4 regions of the Exiguobacterium sp. SH4S7 genome follow, and region 1 is predicted to be linked to each of the others. Evidence: predicted binding sites of a transcription regulator. Region 1 holds the regulator's gene; each other region holds the start of a gene.

Region 1 (5,664 bases):
TCACACTGAGCGTCGGTGTGAACGCTTGGACCTTTTTCGTGAGTTGGTACGTCGCATCGCCGCTCGAGCGTGTGACGAGAATGACCTCCCCTTCTTTCAGTGGGGTGTCGAACGTGTACGGCATCGCGCGTGTTGTCGCCACATGCGTACCATTTCGATAAATGCGATAGGCCTGATCGGTACTCGATGTGACATTGATGGATTTGTCATACATCAACGGTGTCCGAGTCCACGAAAACACAGGCGGTTCCACTCTTGTCTCAACGGTTGTGAGCCGGAACGCTGAAGCGGGTGCCTCTTTTAATTTGTAGTAGACTTTTGTTCCGGTGTCTACAGGCATCGTATTGAACTCTTTAATCGAAACGAGCCCGTCCTCATCTGCCTGCTCATTCAAAACTTCGTAGTATTTCCCACTGCGAATCAACACATCCACCGAGGCGTTCGGCGTCGTTTTCAACGTGACACCTGAAGTGACCGTTTTCGTCAGAACCGAGATGCCGTTCGGTGACGTGTCCTCACTCTCCTTGACCGTCTGAAGTTCGATTGGTTCGGCGTACACGCCCGACTTACTACCGATTTTCACAGTCACGCGAGATCCCGGTGTGAACCAACGCGCAGGTTGCCACGTATAGCGCCCTGATTCATCCGATTGGACCGTCGTCGATTGATAGTTCAACAATGAATCCGATGAATTCGATAGATACAAGTTTTTCGTCACGCTGACAAACACCGGCGTGTTCGGCGCCGTCTTCCCACTGATCGGACCTAATACGCCCGACGGTGGATCGAGTGTGAGGGGTACGTAATTCGACGCCCATAAATCTAAGCGTCGGTCCAAATCATTCCACTCGAAAATCATGTCATAAGAACCATTCGTCTGCAGCGTCAGTTTGTCTTGCTCCCAGACGAATGGATCGTCTTGGTAAGCTAAACGGGCCTTCAACTCGGTACCCGAGACAGGTAAAACCGTCCCATCGACAAGTGTCACGGTTCCGTTCACTTCATAGGGACGACCTACTTCATAACGTGCCGTCGTTTTCGGCACGTTGACAAGCAGTTTCCATGGTGCTTTCCATAACGACTCCGGCGTATAACCTACCGTGCGGTTTTCAGAAAAGACATACCACGGTCCGTGCTGTCGGACGTCCGCGTCATCGATCGGCGCTTCTCGCCACTCATTCGTCGCCACGTTATAACTGACATAAAACGTCGTGTACATCTTTCGAATCGTGAAGTAGTAGACGCCGTCTTTCCAACTTAGATTCCTTACGTCTGGCGCATCTTTCTCAATCCATCGTTTCGTCGCTATATCGAATATATTGAGATGTTCCCAGTCACCGGATTTTGTGACGACCCACTGGTTCGCTCCCTTGATCAACGACGCTCCCCTCACCTGGCCCGTATATGAACCAAGCGTCTCGAGCACTTCACCCGTCACTGTCCGTTTCGTGATTTGGCCATCCACGAATGCGAGGACATTTCCGTCGTCGAGCAGTCCGTATGCTTCATACATACTCTCTTTAGTGATCGACCCGAGGATGTCCCCTGCCATCGACGTGGTGACATATTTTTTGTCGTCGGTCCATAAAACTGTTTCCGCCGACTGATTGATCGCAACGACTGCATCCAGACCGCTTCCCGGCTCAATCGGAAAGCTTGAACCTGAATCGGTATGGATATCCCATACCATCCATTGTTGCCACCCTTCCAAAATAAATCGACCGTCCCCGACTGCGTGAATGTTGTGCAAGACGGACACTCGAATCGGTAATGTATAGACTTCACCGGTCTTCACATGGACGAGCGTCTCAGGATCTCCTGAGCGCCACACATATTCACTATTTCCTACCACTTCTCCTGCCGGAATGACTTCAGGCTTGGCATAACCCTCTGCCCGAACGTCTAATCCGGGCGCTGCCACCATGACGAGCACAACGAGTATGCTCCATAACCATTTGTTCATCGTTCTCCTCATTTCTGTTTATGAATACATAACTTTCAAAAATAATCCATTTTTAATTCAACCTTCCTAATTTTAAGTTGTTTTTTCAAAATTTAATAGCCCTAAAATTAAAAAAAACACCACGTCACATGACGTAGTGTTCACTTCTCATTCATTTGCTTCATCAAATCCATCTGTTCTTTCACCATCGCCTCTTTCTCACGTCGGAGCACACCGCGGTACGTCACACGCGAGATCGATAAGCTGATCTCATATAAGAAGAAGAGCGGCAGCGACACCATGAGGTGCGACGTCAAATCCGGCGGCGTGATGAATGCCGCGATGACGAACAAGGCGAAGTAGGCGTACTTCCGAATTTTTGAGAGGAAGTACGGCGTCACGACACCGATGCGCGTCAAGAACATCGTCACGACCGGAAGTTGGAACAACAGTCCAAACGGGATCGTCAGTTGCAACAGGAACGTGAAATAGTTCGTCGCCCCGATGATTTGCGTCAGACCGAGGTCTTGCCCGAGGTCCGTCGAGATATCGAGGACGAGCGGGAACAACCAATAGTAGGCGAATGCGAGACCGATGAGGAACAAGATAAAGATGACCGGGATATAGGCGAGCGTCCATTTTCGTTCATTCGGATGCAGACCAGGTGCGACGAACGCCCACAGTTGATACAGTAGAAATGGACCCGATGCGACGAGCCCGATGACGAGCGCCAAGTTCAAGTAAATCATGAGCGGGTCCGCGACCCCAAAGGCGTTCAGCTCGAGCCCTCGTTCGACGAGGTCCGCCTGCAGATAGGCGAGCACGTATTTGACACTCGGCAAAGCGATCAGAAAGAAGGCAAAGACGACAAATGCCGACAGCATCAGTCGTCTCCGCAGCTCTGTCAAGTGATCGGACAGTGCCCGTTCTTGATCAGGTTGATGGCTCATGGCTTACTGCTCTTTCTTCTCAATTTCTTTCTTGTCGGTCTCATCGTGCTCTTTCATCATACCGTTCGTGGCATTTTTGAACTCACGGAGCGTCTGCCCCGCTGCCCGGCCGAACTCTGGCAATTTCTTCGGCCCGAAGAGGATGAGCGCGATGATGGCGATGACGAAAATACTGACGCCACCTGGGATACCGACGACGAGTGATGATTGTAGAAATTCCATTATTGATGGACCCCCTCAGCGGATGGATAGTGTTGCATAAAGTAAATGAGCGACTGGAGTTCGATCGACAAGTCGATATGATGGACGCGGACCGTGTCCGGTACAGTCAATCGCGCCGGCGTGAAGTTCAAGATCCCTCGAACGCCATAGCGGACCAAATCATCGGCGACCGGTTGCGCGTAGGCAGACGGGACCGTGAGGATGGCGACATCGATTTTGTTTTGCTTCATAATCTGTTCCATCTCATCGACGTGATGAATCGGGACACCTGACATCGTCGTGCCGACTTTTGTCTCGTCTGCGTCGAACCCGACGACGATATGTGTGTTATTGTTTTTAAGGAAGTTATAGTTGACGAACGCTGTCCCGAGATGACCGACCCCGACCAAGGCGACGTTCGTGATCTCGTCTTGATTCAGCGTCTTACGGAAAAATTCTAACAGATACTGTACGTTATAGCCATATCCCTTTTTACCGAGCGCACCGAAGTATGAGAAGTCACGGCGAATCGTTGCCGAATCGACCTTGACCGCCTCGCTCAGTTCAGCAGAAGAGACACGCTGTTTCCCTGACGAATGTAGGCTTTGGATAAACCGATAGTATAGTGGCAACCGTTTGGCTGTCGCTTGCGGAATCTTTGGTTCGTTTTGACTCAACGGAAAGAGCCTCCTTTTTACGACGCGTTTCAAACGAATCTGATTTCATACACCTTGATTGTAAACGAATTCACATAAGCACTCAATGAATATACCTGAAAAGGGGAAGAAATAAAGTATACTAAACAGAGAGAAAGGGGTTTTTTCACTTGATCCTACTGCAAGTCAACAACTTATCCAAATCGTTCGGCGTCGAGCCGATTTTAGAGAATGTCAAACTAGAAATCCAAGAAGGCGAACGCGTCGCCCTCGTCGGCCGCAACGGCGCCGGCAAGTCGACGCTGTTAAAAGTCATCGCCGGCGAGTACAACTATGACTCGGGCGACATCATGAAGCCAAAAGACGTGACGATCGGCTATCTCGCCCAAGACTCAGGATTAGAATCGAACGAGACGATGTGGAACGAGATGCTCACCGTCTTCACCGACTTGATCGAACAAGAGAAGACGCTCCGCCAGATGGAGCAAGACATGGGCTCGGAGCGGATCTTGAACGACCCGGCCGCCTACGAGCGTCTGCTTGCGGCGTATGACGAGGAGCAACACACGTTCAAAGACCGCGGCGGCTATCAGTATGAAGCGACAATCCGCTCGATCTTGCACGGGATGCGGTTTTACCCGGACGACTTCGAACGTCGGATCGATACGCTCTCAGGGGGACAGCGGACACGTCTTGCCTTAGCGAAGATGCTCCTGCAAAGCCCGGACCTGCTCATCTTGGATGAGCCGACGAACCATTTGGACATCGAGACGCTCAGCTGGCTCGAGAAATATTTGAGCGGCTATAAAGGTGCCGTCCTCATCGTCTCCCATGACCGTTACTTCCTCGACCGCGTCGTCTCGGTCGTCTACGAGCTGTCACGCAACCGCAGCCGCCGCTTCGTCGGGAACTATACGAAATTCCTCGAGCAGAAGGCCGCGCTTTACGAGCAAGAGAAGAAACAGTTCGAGTCGCAACAAGAAGAGATCGCCAAGATGCAAGACTTCATCCAACGGAACATCGCCCGGGCGACGACGACGAAACGCGCCCAAAGCGTCCGCAAGCGGCTCGAGAAGATCGACCGCATGGACGTGCCGGACGGTGACGAACGAAGCGCGGTGTTGTCGTTCTCGATCAAACGCCAAAGCGGGAACGATGTGTTGAGCGGCAGCGACCTCGCCATCGGCTACGAAGAACCGATCGCACAACACTTGCGTTTCCAACTGCAACGCGGCGAGTCGGTCGCCCTCGTCGGCCCGAACGGAGTCGGCAAATCGACGCTCCTCAAAGTGTTGACGAAACAACAACCACCGCTCACCGGTGACATCCGCTACGGTACCGGCGTCGAAATCGGCTACTACGACCAGGAACAACAGAACTTGTCGGACGCGAACCGCGTCATCGACGAGATTTGGAACGACTGGCCGCTCATGCGCGAGCAAGAAGTCCGCAGTCTGCTCGGCCAGTTCTTGTTCAGCGGGGACGACGTCATGAAACGCGTCCAAGAACTATCCGGCGGCGAACGGGCCCGGCTGACGCTCGCCAAGCTCAAGCTCGAGCAACCGAACTTGCTCGTCTTGGATGAGCCGACGAACCACTTGGACCTCGACTCGAAGATGATCCTCGAGAACGCGCTCGTCGACTATCCCGGGACGATCTTGTTCGTCTCCCACGACCGTTACTTCATCGACCGGCTCGCGACGCGTGTCTTAGAGATCACGCCGAACGGCATCGATGAGTACCTCGGCGACTACTCGTATTACGTCGAGAAGAAAGAAGAGCTCGAGGACCTTGCCCGGCTCGCCCGCGAGGAGACGAAACAAGTCGTCGTCAAGAAGCAGCGCGCCGACAAGGAACAGCAGCGCGAAGAACGCCGGTTGAAACAGCGGGTCGAAGAGATCGAGCTGACAATCGA
Region 2 (5,664 bases), on a different contig from region 1:
GTGGCGTCGCTCCCTGAGTGGCAACAAGCGTATACGGTCGCACTCACATTGTCACTCGATCTTGAAGTGAATACGCGTCCGCTCATCGATACAGCTTTAAAAGCAGGAAAATCGGTGTTGGTGCCGAAAGTAACGAAACAGGGGCTCACGTTCCACGAAATCAGGACGTTCAGCGACCTCGAGCCGGGGGTAATGGGTATTCTCGAGCCGACGACCGCGGAAACCGACCTCGACATCGATGTCTGTATCGTCCCAGGCCGTGTCTTTGACCGTTCTGGATATCGGATCGGTTGGGGCGGGGGTTATTACGACCGTTTCTTAGCGACATATCGCGGTGCGACGATCGCGCTCGCCTACGACGTACAAGTGCTCGACGAAATACCGATCGAACCACACGACATACCTGTCGAACTGATCGTGACAGAAAGGGAAATGATTCGATGCTCTCAATCGTCCTCGTAACTTGTCTAGTTGCACTGGCCGGATATCGTCTCCGGTCGTTGACGTTCTCTGGGGCGATCTTGACGATCGTGACAGGGACGGTCATCGGGTTTGGTTTTGGCTGGTTCGGGCTGTACTTGCTCGGTGTGTTCTTTTCGACGTCCTCGCTCGCTTCAAAATATCGCGCCCGCGACAAGGCGTCGGTCGATGACATCGTCGAAAAATCCGGACCGCGTGACTTCGTGCAAGTGCTTGCGAACGGAGGAATCGCTATGCTCACCGCCGTCGGAATGGCGATGACTTCGAACGAGGCGTGGCTATTCGCTTACGTCGTTTCAATCGCGGCGGCGACGAGTGACACGTGGGGGTCCGAGTTCGGCGTCCTCGCATCGCGCCGACCGCGCTCTATTTTGACATTGCGTGAAGTTGAACCGGGGACGAGCGGTGGTGTGTCACCGTTCGGTACGCTCATGTCCGTCGCCGGCGCGACGATCATCGTCTTGTCATCGCTCCCGTTCTTAAACATAACGATGGGCACGCTATTTCTATTGATTGCGCTCGGTCTGAGCGGCAGCGTCGTCGATACGTTGCTCGGTGCGACCGTGCAACGTAAGTATCGCTGTCGGACGTGCCGAAAACTGACGGAGAAAAAGCTGCATCACGGTGAAGCGACCGACTATGTATCTGGATGGCGCTTTCTCGGCAACGACGCCGTTAATTTCTTGGCGATCGCCTCCGCGGCAGCGATTGGTTTTCTTGTTTTCGCCTAAGGGTAGTACAGAGAATGAGGGTGTTTCAAACGAATGTGAATTTTGTCACAATATTGCCAAACTGAAAACGGTTTCTCTTGTATTGACTGTTTGTGAATGATGTTACAATCTAGGTGTAACAGACAAAACAAAAACATGAAACAGATTGTTTGAAGGGTGGAAAAACAACATGGAAACATTAAATCATGCAAAAGTAACACGGGTCGCTCTCGTCGGGGCCGGAGCGGTCGGTGCAAGCTTCGCGTATCAATTGACGACAGCGAGCCTATGTGAAGAACTCGTCATCATCGATATCAACAAGGCGAAGGCAGAAGGCGAAGCGATGGACTTGAACCACGGCGTCTCGTTCGCTTCGTCACCGATGCGCGTCTGGGCTGGAGATTACACGGACTGCGGTGCTGCAGATATCGTCGTCATCACGGCTGGCGCTCCTCAAAAACCAGGTGAGACACGTCTCGACCTCGTTGAGAAAAATGCGAAAATCATGAAATCGATGATCACTGAAATCATGGCTTCTGGCTTCGACGGTATCATCATCCTCGCATCAAACCCGGTCGATATCATGACACACTTGGCTTGGAAATACTCGGGTCTTCCGAAACATCGCGTCTTCGGTTCAGGGACTGTACTCGATACGTCACGCCTCCGCTACATGCTAGGTGATTACTTCAACGTCGATCCGCGCAACTGCCACGCTTACATCATGGGTGAGCATGGCGATACCGAGTTCGCGGCGTGGAGCAACGCCCGGATTTACGGCAAATCGGTCGAACAGTTGCTCGAAGAGAACGACGAGTATACGTGGGAAGACCTTGAAGACATCTACGTCAACGTTCGTGACGCTGCGTACCACATCATCGAACGTAAAGGCGCGACGTACTATGCGATCGGTCTCGGCTTGCTTCGTCTCGTCAAAGCGGTGCTCCGTAACGAGAACACGCTACTCACGGTCGGTGCCTACTTGGACGGAGAGTACGGCTTGAACGATATTCATATCGGTGTGCCGGCAATCATCAACCGCCAAGGCGTGCGTCAAGTCGTCGAAATCGAATTATCAGAAGAAGAGAAGCAGAAAATGCTCCATTCGGCAGACGTGTTGTTGAAAACGATGCAACCTGTTTTATAATATATTCGCGATATAGACGTAGTCGGCGTATGCCGGCTACGTTTTTTATGTGTTGGTACGGACGCCGGACAGATTCAGAAAGCGCCAACTTTTGTCGTCATGATCGAATTGGATTACAATTAAGACAGAAGGAAAGGAGGGGATTCAGTTGACGCAACCGGGATGTTTTTGGGAAGACATTTACCATGCGGTCGAGGCGGGCGGTCGGGTCGAAGGTATACTCGAGCCTTCGCGCGCGCTGGTATTGTTCGACACGAAAGCTGGAGACCTCTATCACCTGTACATAAAGACGGATAAGGCGTGGGCAAACCATGTCGCGATCGAGATCGAGGCGGTCATGAGCTCGTTCCGACTCGCACGACTCGGGCGTGCGAAGCTTCACGTTCATATATACGGCGACCCTCTCGTCGATGAGGAGCGACTTGAGACGTTGTCGTTCCAAGTCGCGGCCAAGGTGAGACTCGACAGGCACGCGTGTGGCGATGAACAAGATGAGACCCGGTTTCGGTCGCTCGCGCTCGCACTCGATAAACAGCGAAAAGCCGAACTGAAGAAGCGATTCTCATTCGGTGAACCGCAACTCGTCTATGCGCTCATGATGTTGACGTTTGTCGTCATGTGGCTCGCCGAATCGCTCGGCTCGACGCTCGATCCGAACACGCTCATCCGATTCGGCGCCAAAGTCAATCCGCTCATCGACGATGGCGAATGGTGGCGCCTCGTCACACCGATGTTCCTTCATATCGGCTGGTTTCATTTTGCGATCAACATGTTCGCGCTCTGGTCGCTCGGCCCGCTCGTCGAACGCATGTATGGGTCACCGAGGTTCTTGACGATCTATCTGTTGGCGGGCGTCATCGCGTCGACCGCCTCCTACGCGTTCAGTGAGGCGATTTCGGCCGGGGCGTCCGGCGCATTGTTCGGTCTCGTCGGCGCACTGCTCTATTTCGGACTGCGTGACCGCTCGCTGTTCATGAAGACGCTCGGCCCACCGCTGTTTATTATGTTAGGATTAAACGTAGGGCTCGCCTTCGTCCTCGGTGCCAGCTTGGACCACTCGGCCCATGCGGGGGGCCTCATCGGTGGATTTTTGATGGCGGGCGTGGTCGGATTACCTGATGAAACGACAAAAAAATGGCGCCTGTTGTTCACGGCGCTGGCAGTTTTATTGACCGGGACACTATACTGGCTCGGATATCATCGATGACAAAGGAGTAACAACATGATTGATACGTTAAAACGATTAGTAGAGATCCCGAGTCCTTCTGGAATGACGCACGAAGCAGTCAGTTACGTCGAACGTGAGCTCACGGACCTCGGGGTTGAGACGAGCCGGTTGAGAAAAGGTGCATTGTTGGCCAAGTTTCCTGGACAAAGCGGGCCGGCCCGTCTTTTGACCGCCCACGTCGATACGCTCGGTGCGATGGTGAAGGAAGTGTTGCCGAGCGGACGCTTGCGGCTGACACAAGTCGGCGGTTACGCTTGGACCGCGATCGAAGGTGAGAACTGTCTCGTCCATCGCGAAGCGGGCGAGGCAGTGGACGGGACGATCCTCGTCCATCAATCGAGTGTGCACGTCTATAAAGACACGAACAGTGCCGAGCGGACGGCGGCGAACATTGAAGTACGTCTCGATGCCGACGTTCATACGGCGGACGACGTCCGAGCGTTAGGAATCGAAGTCGGGGACTTCGTCTCGTTCGATCCCCGTTTCAAACAGACGGAGACGGGTTATATTAAATCGCGTCATCTTGACGACAAGGCGTCGGTCGCCATCCTGCTCGATTTGGCGCGTGACTTGGTCAAAGCGGACTTGCCACATACGGTCTACTATTTAATTTCGAACTATGAAGAGGTCGGTTTTGGCGGGAACGCCGGGATCCCGGACGAAGTTGACGAGTACATCGCAGTTGATATGGGGGCGCTCGGGGACGGGCAACACTCGGACGAGTACACTGTATCGATCTGTGCCAAAGATTCTTCAGGACCGTACGATCTCGAGTTGCGTCGTCAGTTCACAAAGCTTTGCCGCGACCACGACATTCCGTTCAAAGTCGACATTTATCCGTTCTACGGTTCGGACGCATCAGCTGCGATCCGGGCCGGCTATGACGTAAGACATGCGCTCATTGGTCCTGGGATCGAGTCGAGCCACAGCTATGAGCGGACGCACCAAACATCGCTCGAGGCGACACGAGCGTTGCTGTATCGCTACGTATTGACCGCGATGGGGGAATAATAATGAGAAACTTTTATGACGTGCAACAGTTTTTAAAATCGTTTGGCACGATTATTTACATCGGAGAGCGTGACGCCGAGATCGGTCTCATGATGATGGAGTTAGACGAATTGAACGCCGGTGGGATGATCGAACAGCGCGAGTATGACACGGCAAAGATTATTCTGACGCATGAACTAAAAAATTCAATAGATTGACAGAAAAACCTCTTGTGCAAATGTTTGCACAAGAGGTTTTATAGTGTAGACTATTGGATGAAAGCGATTTATTTGAGACGAGGAGTGGAATGCATGAAGTGGTTATTAGGAATCGACATCGGTGGGACGACGGTGAAAATGGCCGTCTTGGACATGAACGGGATCATTTCAGATAAGTGGGAGATCAAGACGGACATCCGTGATAATGGGGTACATATCCCGACTGATATCGCCGCCTCGTTTGAAGCGTACCTTCAGCAATCCGGAAAAGCGAAGCAAGATTTTGCGGGTGCGGGAATCGGAGCTCCAGGATTCATCAACTTCTCAGAAGGTGTCGTCGAATACTCGCCGAACATCGGATGGAAGAACTTTGAGCTCGTCGGCGAATTCGAGAAAGCAGTCGGATTGCCGGCCGTGCTCGAGAATGACGCGAACGCGGCCGCGCTCGGTGAGATGTGGAAAGGCGCCGGTGAAGGAGCGTCTGAACTGCTCGCGATCACACTCGGTACGGGTGTCGGCGGCGGTGTCATCACGAACGGGAACATCGTCCATGGGGCGTCCGGCATGGCTGGTGAGATCGGGCATATCACGGTCGAGCGCGACGAGGCGAAAGCGGTCATGTGTGGATGTGGGCGCAAAGGCTGCATCGAGACGATCGCCTCAGCAACCGGTATCGCCCGTCTCGCCTTACAAAAGCGTAAAGGGAGAACGACGTCATTGAACGAGTTAGGTGAAGTGACGGCTCGCGATGTGTTTGAGGCCTATAAAGCGAAAGACGAGGTCGCGACAGAAGTCGTTGAAGAGATGACGGAATATCTTGGGTTGACGATTTCAAACATCGCCAACACGTTGAACCCTAAAATGATCGTGATCGGCGGCGGCGTTTCAAAA
Region 3 (5,664 bases), on a different contig from region 1:
TGAGCACTGACAGTCCGTTCGACCTTCACGTGAACCGGTTCTTTCAAGAACGGGGCAGCCCAGGCTTGGAGCGTATCCGTCAACGTCGCCGAAACGAGTGAGATTTGATGCTCGTGCGCCGTATGGTTGATGATGCGCTCAGCCGCTTCCGTCAATCCGCTGTCGATGATTTGATCGGCTTCATCGAGCACGATCGTATGCGTTTCGTGCAGTTTAAGTTTTTTCTTCTCGATCAATTCAACGAGACGTCCTGGTGTCCCGACGATCAAATGCGGTTTTTTCTTCAAGCGATCGATTTGGCGCTTCAGTTCGACGCCGCCGATGAACGAGGCAATCCGGACGTCACCTTTTTCGGTGAAACGTTGCGCCACCGTTTGGATCTGCATGACGAGTTCGCGCGTCGGTGCGACGATGACGACTTGGATCCGGTCGTTCGAGGCATCGATTTTTTCAATAGCGGGTAAAAGATAAGCGAGTGTCTTACCTGTCCCTGTTGGTGCTTCGATTGTGACGTCTTTTCCTTCTAAAAGGGGCGGGAACGCTTCCGCTTGGACCGGCATCGGTTCGTTAAAGCCAAGGCGTTCCCAGGCTTCGTTAATGAATGGTTTTGTAAAGTTCATATCAGTTCTCCTTATCGTTGGGCAAAAACAAAGGAAGCATAAGCGCTCCCTGGTTCAAATATAGCGAACATGTTCAGTGTCTTGGTCAATCGATGAACGGAGTGTCTGTGTGTACACTTGCCCGTCCTCGACGAGTTTGATGTGCACGTCGATGTGCTCAGGCGAGGCTTCGACACCTTCGACCGTGAAGCCTTGATACACGCGGTATTCCAATTCCTTAAGCAATTTTGCATAGGCGTTTAGTTCTGGATACGTCGTCGCGACGTCGATTGGGCGCGACACGAGTGCGACCATTAAATGGTCACGGAAATCGATGAAATCCTCATTCTCGATATCGTCATCAAAGCGAATCCAAAAGCCTTTTTCTTCAAATTCTGTGATAAATCCGTCGCGCTTGTCTCCAGCCTCTTCGACTTTAAGGGAGATGCGGTCACCGGCTTTTAAGTTATGCTCGGCTGTTAATGGTTCATACGTCATGGGAAGAACCCCTTCCTCTTCTACAATGTTCTGCTTCCATTGTGCTCGATATAAGGCAAAAATTCAAGTTCTATCCCGAACCTGTGAGTTAAGTCACTACAAAAACTGTATGATTTTTCACAACTACTTAAAGATAATACAGAATTCACAAGAACGTGAACGAATAGGGATTCGTCTGTTTCTATGTAAGTTGAAAAACTACTATAACAGATAAAATAGCGCTTACAAAAACGGCGTAACACCAATGTTCATGAGATTGTTACAACTTTCACAAGAATGTAAAACATATTGTTCACGTTTTCACGTACACTCATATTATAAGGAATCAGGCAGTTATCTCAACTATGAGGAGTGACCATAATGGCAACTGAAATTAAATCAGCCTGGTCAGGATTTGTTCCTGGACAGTGGACGAACGAAGTGAATGTCGGTGAATTTATCCGCTTGAACCGCCACGAGTATACAGGGGATGACCGTTTCTTAGTCGGACCGACAGAGGCGACGAATCGTCTTTGGGGACAAGTGATGGAATTGACGAAAGAAGAACGGGAACGCGGGGGCGTTTGGGATGTCGATCAAAACACGCCGTCGACAATCATCTCACACGGACCTGGGTACTTAAATAAAGACCTTGAAAAAGTCGTCGGTGTCCAAACGGACGAACCGTTCAAACGCTCGATTCATCCGAACGGCGGCATTCGCATGGTCGACGCCGCGCTCGAGTCATACGGCTTCGAACCAAATCCTGAAATCACAAAAATCTATTCAGACATTCGTAAAACACACAACCAAGGTGTTTTCGATGCCTACACACCAGAGATGCGGGCGGCACGTAAGTCAGGGATCATCACAGGTCTCCCAGACGCATACGGACGTGGCCGGATCATCGGTGACTACCGTCGCGTTGCCTTGTACGGTTTAGATTTCTTGATTGCCGAGCGTAAAAAAGATTTGGCGAACAATGGCGGTTTCCTCTCGGAAGCAGACATTCGGACGCGGGAAGAGATGTCTGAACAGCTTCGTGCCCTTCAAGAATTGAAACAACTCGGCGCTGCTTACGGATTCGACCTCGGTCGCCCGGCTGAAACGACGCAAGAAGCCTATCAATGGGTATATCTCGCTTACCTTGCAGCTGTCAAAGAACAAAACGGTGCGGCGATGTCTCTCGGACGCGTATCGACATTCCTTGACGTGTACGCTGAGCGTGACATGGCGGCAGGCCGTTTGACAGAGTCAGACGTCCAAGAAATCGTCGATCACTTCATCATGAAACTCCGCATCGTCAAATTCTTGCGGACGCCTGACTATAACGAATTGTTCTCTGGAGATCCAACGTGGGTCACGGAATCAATCGGTGGGATGAGTGAGGATGGCCGTTCGAACGTCACGAAGAGCTCGTTCCGTTTCCTTCACTCGCTCACAAACCTCGGCCCGGCACCAGAACCGAACTTGACGGTGCTTTGGTCGACGAAATTACCGGAAGGATTCAAACAATATTGCGCGAAGATGTCAATTGAGACGTCGGCGATCCAATACGAGAACGACGACCTCATGCTTCCAGAGTTTGGTGACGATTACGGCATCGCCTGCTGTGTGTCACCGATGAAAATCGGCAAACAGATGCAGTTCTTCGGTGCCCGTGCCAATATGGCGAAAGCACTCCTCTACAGCATGAACGGTGGACGCGATGAGAAGAGCGGCGAACAAATCGCTCCGGCTTGGGACATGAACACAGAAGACGTCCTCACGTACGACAAAGTGTACGCTGACTTCGACCGGACGCTCGACTGGCTCGCGGAGCTTTACGTCAACACACTCAACGTCATTCACTTCATGCATGATAAATATGCGTACGAACGGATTGAAATGGCGCTCCACGACCCTGAAATCTTACGGACGATGGCTTGTGGTATCGCTGGCCTTTCGGTGACGGCGGACAGCTTGTCAGCAATCAAATATGCGACGGTCAAACCGGTCCGGAATGAATTCGGCATCGCTGTCGACTTTGAAACAGAAGGCGACTTCCCGAAATTCGGAAACAACGATGACCGTGTCGACGCGATTGCTGTCGAACTCGTAGAATTGTTCATGGAAAAAGTCCGGAAACACAAAACGTATCGCGACGCGCTTCATACGCAATCGGTCTTGACGATCACGTCGAACGTCGTCTACGGCAAGAAAACAGGTAATACACCGGACGGCCGTCGTGCTGGTGAGCCGTTCGCACCGGGTGCGAACCCGATGCACGGCCGCGATACGAAAGGAGCGGCAGCGTCGCTCTCGTCAGTCGCTAAACTTCCGTTCGAACACGCGCAAGACGGTATCTCATACACGTTCTCGATCGTACCGAAAGCACTCGGTAAAGAAGACGTCGCACGTGAACTTAACTTGGCGGCACTTCTTGACGGCTATATGGGTGGCGAGCACAAAGGTCACCACTTGAACGTCAACGTCTTCAACCGTGAGACGTTGCTCGACGCCATGGAACATCCAGAAGAGTATCCGCAGCTCACGATCCGCGTATCAGGTTACGCCGTCAACTTCATCAAGTTGACACGCGAGCAACAGATCGACGTCATCAACCGGACGTTCCACGGTTCATTGTAAGTAAAGGCTTGGCGGCCTTCGCTTGAAGGCCGCTCATTCGTTAGGAGGTCATCTCGATGACAATGGGATATGTACACTCGGTCGAATCGTTTGGAACCGTTGACGGCCCGGGAATTCGTTTTATCGTCTTTTTGCAAGGTTGTGCGCTTCGCTGCTTGTATTGCCACAACGCTGATACGTGGGATTTTAAAAAGAATAACCATCGTTCGGCCGAGGACGTCATTCAAGAAGCGCTCAGCTATCGTCCGTTCATGGAAGCATCAAAAGGCGGCATCACAATTTCAGGGGGCGATCCGCTCGCACAACCAGAGTTTTTAGAAGCGCTGTTGCGTGAAGCGAAAAAACACGGGCTCCACACGACGCTCGATACGTCGGGTGCACTCCGTCCCCCTAACCTTGACGCCATCTTAGACCACACCGACCTCGTCTTGCTCGATATTAAACATATCGATGACGACATGTGCAAGAAACTGACAGGACGGAGCAACGCCAACACGCTCGCGCTTGCTGAACACTTATCCGAGCGCGGAACGAAAATGTGGATTCGCCACGTCCTTGTCCCGGAATGGACGCTTGATGAAGGGGCGCTCCGGCGCACGGCGGCGTTCATTCAAAAACTCGACCACGTCGAGAAAGTCGAAATCTTGCCGTATCACGAGATGGGCGTCTATAAATGGGAGGCGCTCGGCCTCGACTATCCGTTAAAAGGCATCAAACCACCGACGACGGAAGAAGTCGAGTGGGCGGAAGGGATCTTACAAGGTACAGTCTAAAAAACTGCGCAGACCGTTATGGTCTGCGCAATTTTTCGTGTTATAGCCGCTTATCACGTACGTGGCGGCGAATGGCGTCCTCGTCGAGCGGACGGTTGGCGACACCGGTCTCGACAGCAGTCTTCGCGACGGCGATCGCGACGGCCGGTGCGACCCGCTCGTCGAACGGGCTCGGGATGACGATGCCGTTCGCGAGGTCGTCCTCTGTCAACAAGTCGGCGATCGCATGGACGGCCGCTTCTTTCATCTCTTCGTTGATCTCTGACGCCCGGACGTCGAGCGCCCCACGGAAAATACCGGGGAAGGCGAGGACGTTGTTCACTTGGTTGGCGAAGTCCGAGCGACCGGTCGCGACGATGCGGGCATCAGCGGAAGTCGCGAGATCCGGCATAATCTCCGGCACCGGGTTCGCGAGGGCGAAGATGATCGAATCTGTGGCCATCGAGCGGACCATGTCCTCGGTGACGGCGCCTGCGGCCGAGACACCGATGAAGACGTCGGCCCCCTCGAGCACGTCTGAGAGTGTGCCGACGTGGAGCTTCCGGTTCGTCGCCTTGGCGATCTGGTCTTTGAACGGGTTCATGCCGTCGGCGCGTCCTTCATAGATCGCACCTTTCGTATCACAGATGACGAGATCCTCTACGCCGAAGCGCTTGAGCAGCTTGGCGATGGCGATTCCGGCGGCCCCGGCTCCGTTCATGACGACACGCAGTTCAGGCATCGCTTTGTCGACTAAACGGAGTGCATTGACGAGGCCGGCCAAGACGACGATGGCCGTCCCGTGTTGATCGTCATGGAAGACCGGGATCGGGAGCGTCTGCTTCAACCGGGCCTCGATCTCAAAACATTCGGGTGCCTTGATGTCTTCTAAGTTGACGGCGCCGAACGTCGGGGCGAGCAGTTCGACCGTCCGCACGATCTCATCGACGTTGTGTGTGTCTAAACAAATCGGGAACGCATCGACCCCGGCGAAACTTTTGAACAGGACGGCCTTGCCTTCCATGACCGGCAACGCCGCTTCCGGACCGATGTTGCCGAGCCCGAGTACGGCGCTTCCGTCCGAGACGACGGCGACCGTGTTGGCGCGCAACGTATATTCATAGGACAGCTCTTTATTTTCAGCGATGCGGCGGCACGGTTCGGCGACGCCCGGTGAGTAGGCGAGGCTGAGCGCTTCTGTCGTGTCG
Region 4 (5,664 bases), on a different contig from region 1:
CACGTTCAAAACTTGGTCGATGAGCCAGACGTCGATTGGGCAACGGTCGACCACGTCATCGTCGGGGGATCGATCCGGATGGGGAAAGTCCAAGACGAGCTGACCGACTGGTTGAAGCAAAACGAAGTCCAATTGCTCGAACGTCCGCTCGGATTGTACTTGTGCGCCGGCACGCCGACCGCGGCGGAGCGGCAACGTGAGCTCGAAGGCGCGTACGGGGAACATTTACGAGCACACGCCTACTTCGTCGAAGTCGTCGGCAGCGGCTATGACTTTGAGCGGATGGGCTTCCTCGACAAAGCCATCGTCCGGATGATGGCCAAACAGACGGTCAGTTCGCTCAATTTGGACGAAGCACGGTTGAATGAGCTCGTCGAGTCGGCTCAAGCGTCACTTCGCACCCGATCTGAGAAACCATAAGCGAATAAGTCGTGCGCTTCGACCGGGCTACTCGTGGAGATGAGGACATCTCCACTTTTTTGTTCGCCTTCGATGTGTTTTAGCACGACGTTAGCGAGCTGTCCGCCGATCTTTACAGAGATCGGGGCCGAATTCCGGCACGTGACATCTTCGATTGTGACGTGATCGGTCCGGTTGTCGCCGCCGAACAGTTCGATGTCGGCGCGGCTGGAAACGAACCCGCTTGTGGCGATCCGTTTTAATTGAACGTTCCGAGACTTATACTGGACGGCGAGCGCTGGATGTCCTGTATAATCATAGGACGGGTCACCGATGGCCGTAAAGCCATGGATCAATACGTCTTGATACGCCGATATGACGAGGCTACGGGGCGACGACTTGGCGTATAGCTTCGAGCGTACCGGTTCAATCGATAGTAAATTCGTCCCTGAGATGAACCGCGCCGTCTTCGACTCGGGATCGTCGGCTAAGTGGTGCCCGATGTGGCGAAAATTGAAGGACCGGTTATCACGATACGAGACGTGCCCAAAAATATGGACGTCATGGGCGGCCGAGGACGTACCGTGGGCTTTCACCTCGACGCCTCCAAAACAACCTTCCGTCATATTGTTGACGAGCACGACGTGACGCGAACCGTCATCGACCTCGATGCCGTTTGAATTGGAGAAGCCGTGGGCGTGCGTACGTCCGTGCGGGTGATGACAGTAGCAGTTCGTGATGTAGATGGCGTCGCTATGATGCGTCGTGATGCCGTCGTCCCCATAATTCGTCGCCTCGCAGCGGTCGAGCCAGATGTAGCGGCTGCCTTTTTTGGCACGCAACCCGTCCCCGAGGTAATGGTAGTGAGGGGCGGTGATATCGAACGCGTGCAGCCCGGCACCTTTGGCGGTGACGTGATGGACCCAGGCGAATTTGACGTGGGCGAATGTCAACGCGCTCGAAGCCGTGTCTCCACTCGACGTCCGATCGACGTCGCCAAGGCGCTCGACGTTCCAGTCGAGCGTCAGATGGGCGACCTCGATGTGATGGTTCCCATAAAACGGTGTCGCATTTCGCAGCAGCCGGCGATGCTTCGGTGTGCCGTCGGCCAAGCGTAATACCGTGTCCTGCTGTCCCGCACCTTCGAGCACGCAGTTCGAGGGGATCCGGACGCCACGGACGATATAGACACCGGCCGGCACGTGGACGTGGCGGTTCGACCGAAGCGCGAGCCGGAATGCGAGCGTGCAATCCGTCTTGCCGTCCCCGACGGCCCCGTAATCGGTCACGTCGACGTGATGGCGTGTCGTCTGCAGTAAATTCAAATGTTCCGCGTCGAGACGACGCATCCAGACGGGCCGGATGAGATCGTCGACGACCTCGAGCGGGAGTGCACTCGTCACCGGTGTGATTCGTTCCGTCATCGGCAAGTGGGAGCGGTACGACTTCGATTGGTCAGGATAATGGTCGTGTCGCGTCGCTTGATGCCAAGCGAGCGTCTCCGTCAATAGCTCATCTGTCGACCAGGCCGCGTGACGGGCGATGGTGGCAGCGATATGCGTGCGGTCAATTTGATTCATCATATGAGTCGTCCTCCTAACGTTCACTACATGTGATGTACCCGTTTTGAAATTATTTTTAGCAAACCGAAGTATTTAGTAGACAGAAGCATTTATCCATGGTATATTACATATGTGCTTAATTAAGAATAGCTGGAAACATAATTCACAATCGCTTGGGATTATTTTTCATGAAAGATAATCCAACAAGTTTTGTGCTTTTTTTTGGTCAGTTTTTTCTAGTAAGGCACTACTAGAACGCACAGCGTTTATTTCAGGAGGGTTCATTATGAACACAGGTAAAGTAAAATGGTTTAACTCAGAAAAAGGTTACGGCTTCATCGAAATGGAAGGCGGAGACGACGTATTCGTACACTTCTCAGCAATCCAAGGCGACGGCTTCAAGACACTTGAAGAAGGCCAAGCAGTAACTTTCGAAATCACTGACGGAGCTCGTGGCCCACAAGCTTCTAACGTTGAAAAAATCTAATCTTCCTTTCTAAGGAATTTTATAACCTGCTCGCTTCGGCGAGCAGGTTTTTTCGTGTCTTCGTGTTTAATCAAGTGCCGCAAGGGAATGATTATACGAGTGACTATGATAAGGGGGCTTTAAAAATGAATGCTAAAACAACGGCACAACAAATTCTAGATGCAAGCAACGTGGGAACGATGGCCACGGTATATAAAGGGAAGCCGCACAGCCGATACATGACGTTTTTCCATGACGGTCTGACACTCTATACGGCAACCTCGAAAGATACGGATAAAGTCGATGAGTTGAAGAACAATCCATATACGCACGTCTTGATCGGCTACGACGGGGACGGGGTCGGCGACACGTATCTAGAGATTTTAGGAGAGACGTCGGTGTCTGATGACGAGTCGATGAAAGAAAAAGTGTGGAACGAAAAACTTGAGGGCTGGTTCGACGGCCCGGATGATCCAAAACTCGTCATTTTAAAAATCTCACCGCAATCGATGCGTGTGATGAATAAAAAAGGCCAACCGCCACAACAAGTTGATCTTTAAATCAGTGGAAGCAATGTCTCGAGCAGACGTTGCTTTTTTTGGTGTAATTTCCAAAAAGTGACTGACCTGTGACACACATATGAACGAAACGTGAACTATTGTCTCAAGCTATGTGAAAACATGAACATGGGTGATATATTGTGAATGTAATCACATATAAGCCATCATTCAACCATTCAAAAGGAGGAATTATCATGTTCACAAAGTTTTGGCAAAACCACAACATCGCAACCGGCATCTTGACGGTGTTACGGATCTGGCTCGGCTATCAATGGCTCACAGCCGGATGGGGTAAAATCACGGGCGGCTTCGGATCAGGCGGTTACCTTCAAAACGCAGCTTCACTCGCGACGGGAGATCACCCGGCGGTCGCCGGATGGTGGGCAACATTCCTTGAAAACTTCGCAATCCCAAACGCAGCACTTTTCGATATCTTAATTCCGTATGGTGAGTTCTTGGTCGGTCTCGGTCTCTTGCTTGGTGCCCTCACACGCAGCGCGGCTTTCTTCGGACTCGTCATGAACATGGCGTTCTTATTGTCAGGGACGGTCAGCACGAACCCGACGATGTTGATCGTATCGGTCTTGATTCTCGTCGCGGGCTACAACGCAGGCAAAATCGGCGTCGATGGTTTGTTCCTCCGCCGCTTCGTCGAAACGAAAATTGCGCATCGTTCACCAAATCGTCAAATAGCCTAACGACTTTCTAACGTTCTCCTGTGACAAACTTCACCTCTATCGGCTACGATGAACGTAGCATCGATTAAAAAGGAGAACGGATATGAACGCAACTCGATTCAAATGGCTCGGCTATACAGAGGGGATGTCATTCCTGCTCTTATTGTTGATCGCAATGCCGCTTAAGTATTTGGCTGGCATGCCGCTAGCCGTCAGCATCGTCGGTGCGGCCCATGGTTTCCTGTTCGTCGCTTACGTGGCGGCAGCGGTTTACATGGCGTGGCGCTTCAACTGGGGCTTCAAAGTGTTAGTCCTCGCGGTCATGGCTTCGGTCATCCCGTTCGGACCGTTCTTGTTAGAGAAACGAGTCCTTCCATCAACAGAGAAGACATCGAACTGAAAAACGTTCGATGTCTTTTTTTCGTTCATTGATGTGTCGGCGCGCTTTCGACTTCAGCCAGTACCGTCGCTTTTTCAGCCGCGATATCGTGACGGATGCGATGCATCGCGAACAGCGTGATCGAAAGCAGGCATACCATGCAAATCGCATAAAGTGACGTGACCGACATCCATTCGCTCAATAACCCGAACGACACGAAACCGAGCGGGGTGATCCCCATCGCGAGCGATTCGAGGACGCCCATGACACGACCGAGGTAGCTTGGTTCCGTGTTCGTCTGCAAAAACAGTTGGATGGGAATATTGACGCGGATGATGAAGAAACCGCTCAACAAAGCGAATCCGGTGAGGAAGACGATGGCGGGTGTGACCGAGAAGTCAAAATAGAGCGGGACGGCCGGGCCGATAAAGAGGCAACTCATGACGATAAGCGATGTGCGGACCGTCGCTAGACGATACTTGATCTTAAAGAACGGCAGCGCGTGGGCAAGAGAGGCGACTAAAAATCCGACTGCGAACATACTTTCTAAAAAGCCGAACTGGAGCGGGCTGACCCCGATCTGTTGCAAGGCGGCAATCGGGAACAGTACTTCCGAAGCCACGAAGAAGAAGTTGAGGAACGCCGCAAGAATCGTCAGCGTCCATAGCACGCGTTGGCGTTTCAAATAGCGGAAACCGGAGCGGACGTCGTCCCACGTCGATTGATCGGTGGAAGCATGTTCATACGCTTGGAATGTGAGACGTGAGGCGAACAGGGCGGCAATGAGGAACAAGAGGGATGAGCTGAACAAGAACGCTGAAATCGGTAATAGCTTGAACAGCGCCCCGGCTAAAAGTGGCGTACCAATACTTGAGACGGAAATGATACTTTGGATGAGCGAATTGGCGCGTTGAAGCCCGTCTTCGTCGAACAGGAGTGGAATCGAACTCGTCAACGTGACAGACAAGAAAGTGGAGACGATAGAAAGCAGACATGTAATAATCAAGAAAGCAGGAACGCCGAACGTCCAAATGAGGCTCGCGGCCCCGGCCAAGAAGAACAATAGCCCGTTGACCGATTCCATCGTGATGATGACGCGTTTTCGGTTCAATTTGTCGGCATATGCACCGGCAAACGGTGATAATAGAACACGAGGCAACGTCCCGGCCAGTAAGACGAGGGCGAACTGGAGCCCGGAACCGGAAGTTGTCAGCACCGTCAATCCGGCGACGAACGTGAATAGACTGGAAGCGAATAACGACATGAATTTCCCGAGCAACAACACGTGCAAGTTCGAGGTAGAAGTAGTCATACATAGTCTCCTTTGCAATTAAGTTCAATGTGATTTAACATTATAATAGACGACGAAAAGAGATTTGTAAACAATAAGTTCAATTAAATTTAACTTTTAAGAGGTGCTCTATGATTGGACAGCGGATTAAGACGTTACGAAAAGAAAAAAAGTTGACGCAAAGTCAACTCGCAGACGGCATCATCACGAAATCGATGCTCAGTATGATTGAGAACGGGAAAGCCGAAATGTCGATGCGCAGTCTGCGCGAGATTGCCAAGCGGTTGGACGTGTCGGTGCAGTCGTTACTTGTCGATCCTCGCGAGGCAG

Evidence for each region. The regulator Rex, encoded in region 1, represses fermentation and respiration genes when NADH is low (regulators of the CRP and FNR family bind a similar motif). The targets are predictions, from matches to a motif close to TTGTGAAATATTTCACAA.
Region 2: EVJ29_RS02925 (L-lactate dehydrogenase) is a predicted target of Rex. The motif match lies at 1,245-1,262, and genes of this name have one in related genera.
Region 3: pflB (formate C-acetyltransferase) is a predicted target of Rex. The motif match lies at 1,354-1,371, and genes of this name have one in related genera.
Region 4: EVJ29_RS11710 (DoxX family membrane protein) is a predicted target of Rex. The motif match lies at 3,126-3,143, and genes of this name have one in related genera.

Annotation. Positions count from the first base shown of each region.
Region 1 is NZ_SJUT01000007.1:101,572-107,235, forward strand. Features, by position in the region: gene EVJ29_RS12955 (hypothetical protein) at 1-1,963, opposite strand, end outside; gene tatC (twin-arginine translocase subunit TatC) at 2,104-2,892, opposite strand; gene EVJ29_RS12965 (twin-arginine translocase TatA/TatE family subunit) at 2,896-3,114, opposite strand; gene EVJ29_RS12970 (redox-sensing transcriptional repressor Rex) at 3,114-3,770, opposite strand; gene EVJ29_RS12975 (ABC-F family ATP-binding cassette domain-containing protein) at 3,920-5,664, shown strand, end outside.
Region 2 is NZ_SJUT01000001.1:596,239-601,902, forward strand. Features, by position in the region: gene EVJ29_RS02915 (5-formyltetrahydrofolate cyclo-ligase) at 1-462, shown strand, start outside; gene EVJ29_RS02920 (DUF92 domain-containing protein) at 441-1,211, shown strand; gene EVJ29_RS02925 (L-lactate dehydrogenase) at 1,381-2,337, shown strand; gene EVJ29_RS02930 (rhomboid family intramembrane serine protease) at 2,486-3,544, shown strand; gene EVJ29_RS02935 (M42 family metallopeptidase) at 3,560-4,576, shown strand; gene EVJ29_RS02940 (YqgQ family protein) at 4,579-4,773, shown strand; gene EVJ29_RS02945 (ROK family glucokinase) at 4,867-5,664, shown strand, end outside.
Region 3 is NZ_SJUT01000005.1:70,973-76,636, reverse strand. Features, by position in the region: gene EVJ29_RS10510 (DEAD/DEAH box helicase) at 1-620, opposite strand, end outside; gene EVJ29_RS10505 (hypothetical protein) at 675-1,097, opposite strand; gene pflB (formate C-acetyltransferase) at 1,458-3,704, shown strand; gene pflA (pyruvate formate-lyase-activating protein) at 3,761-4,477, shown strand; gene EVJ29_RS10490 (NAD(P)-dependent malic enzyme) at 4,518-5,664, opposite strand, start outside.
Region 4 is NZ_SJUT01000006.1:93,735-99,398, forward strand. Features, by position in the region: gene EVJ29_RS11690 (flavodoxin domain-containing protein) at 1-420, shown strand, start outside; gene EVJ29_RS11695 (glycoside hydrolase family 55 protein) at 384-1,982, opposite strand; gene EVJ29_RS11700 (cold-shock protein) at 2,248-2,448, shown strand; gene EVJ29_RS11705 (pyridoxamine 5'-phosphate oxidase family protein) at 2,574-2,987, shown strand; gene EVJ29_RS11710 (DoxX family membrane protein) at 3,182-3,685, shown strand; gene EVJ29_RS11715 (DUF3817 domain-containing protein) at 3,768-4,064, shown strand; gene EVJ29_RS11720 (MFS transporter) at 4,090-5,355, opposite strand; gene EVJ29_RS11725 (helix-turn-helix domain-containing protein) at 5,466-5,664, shown strand, end outside.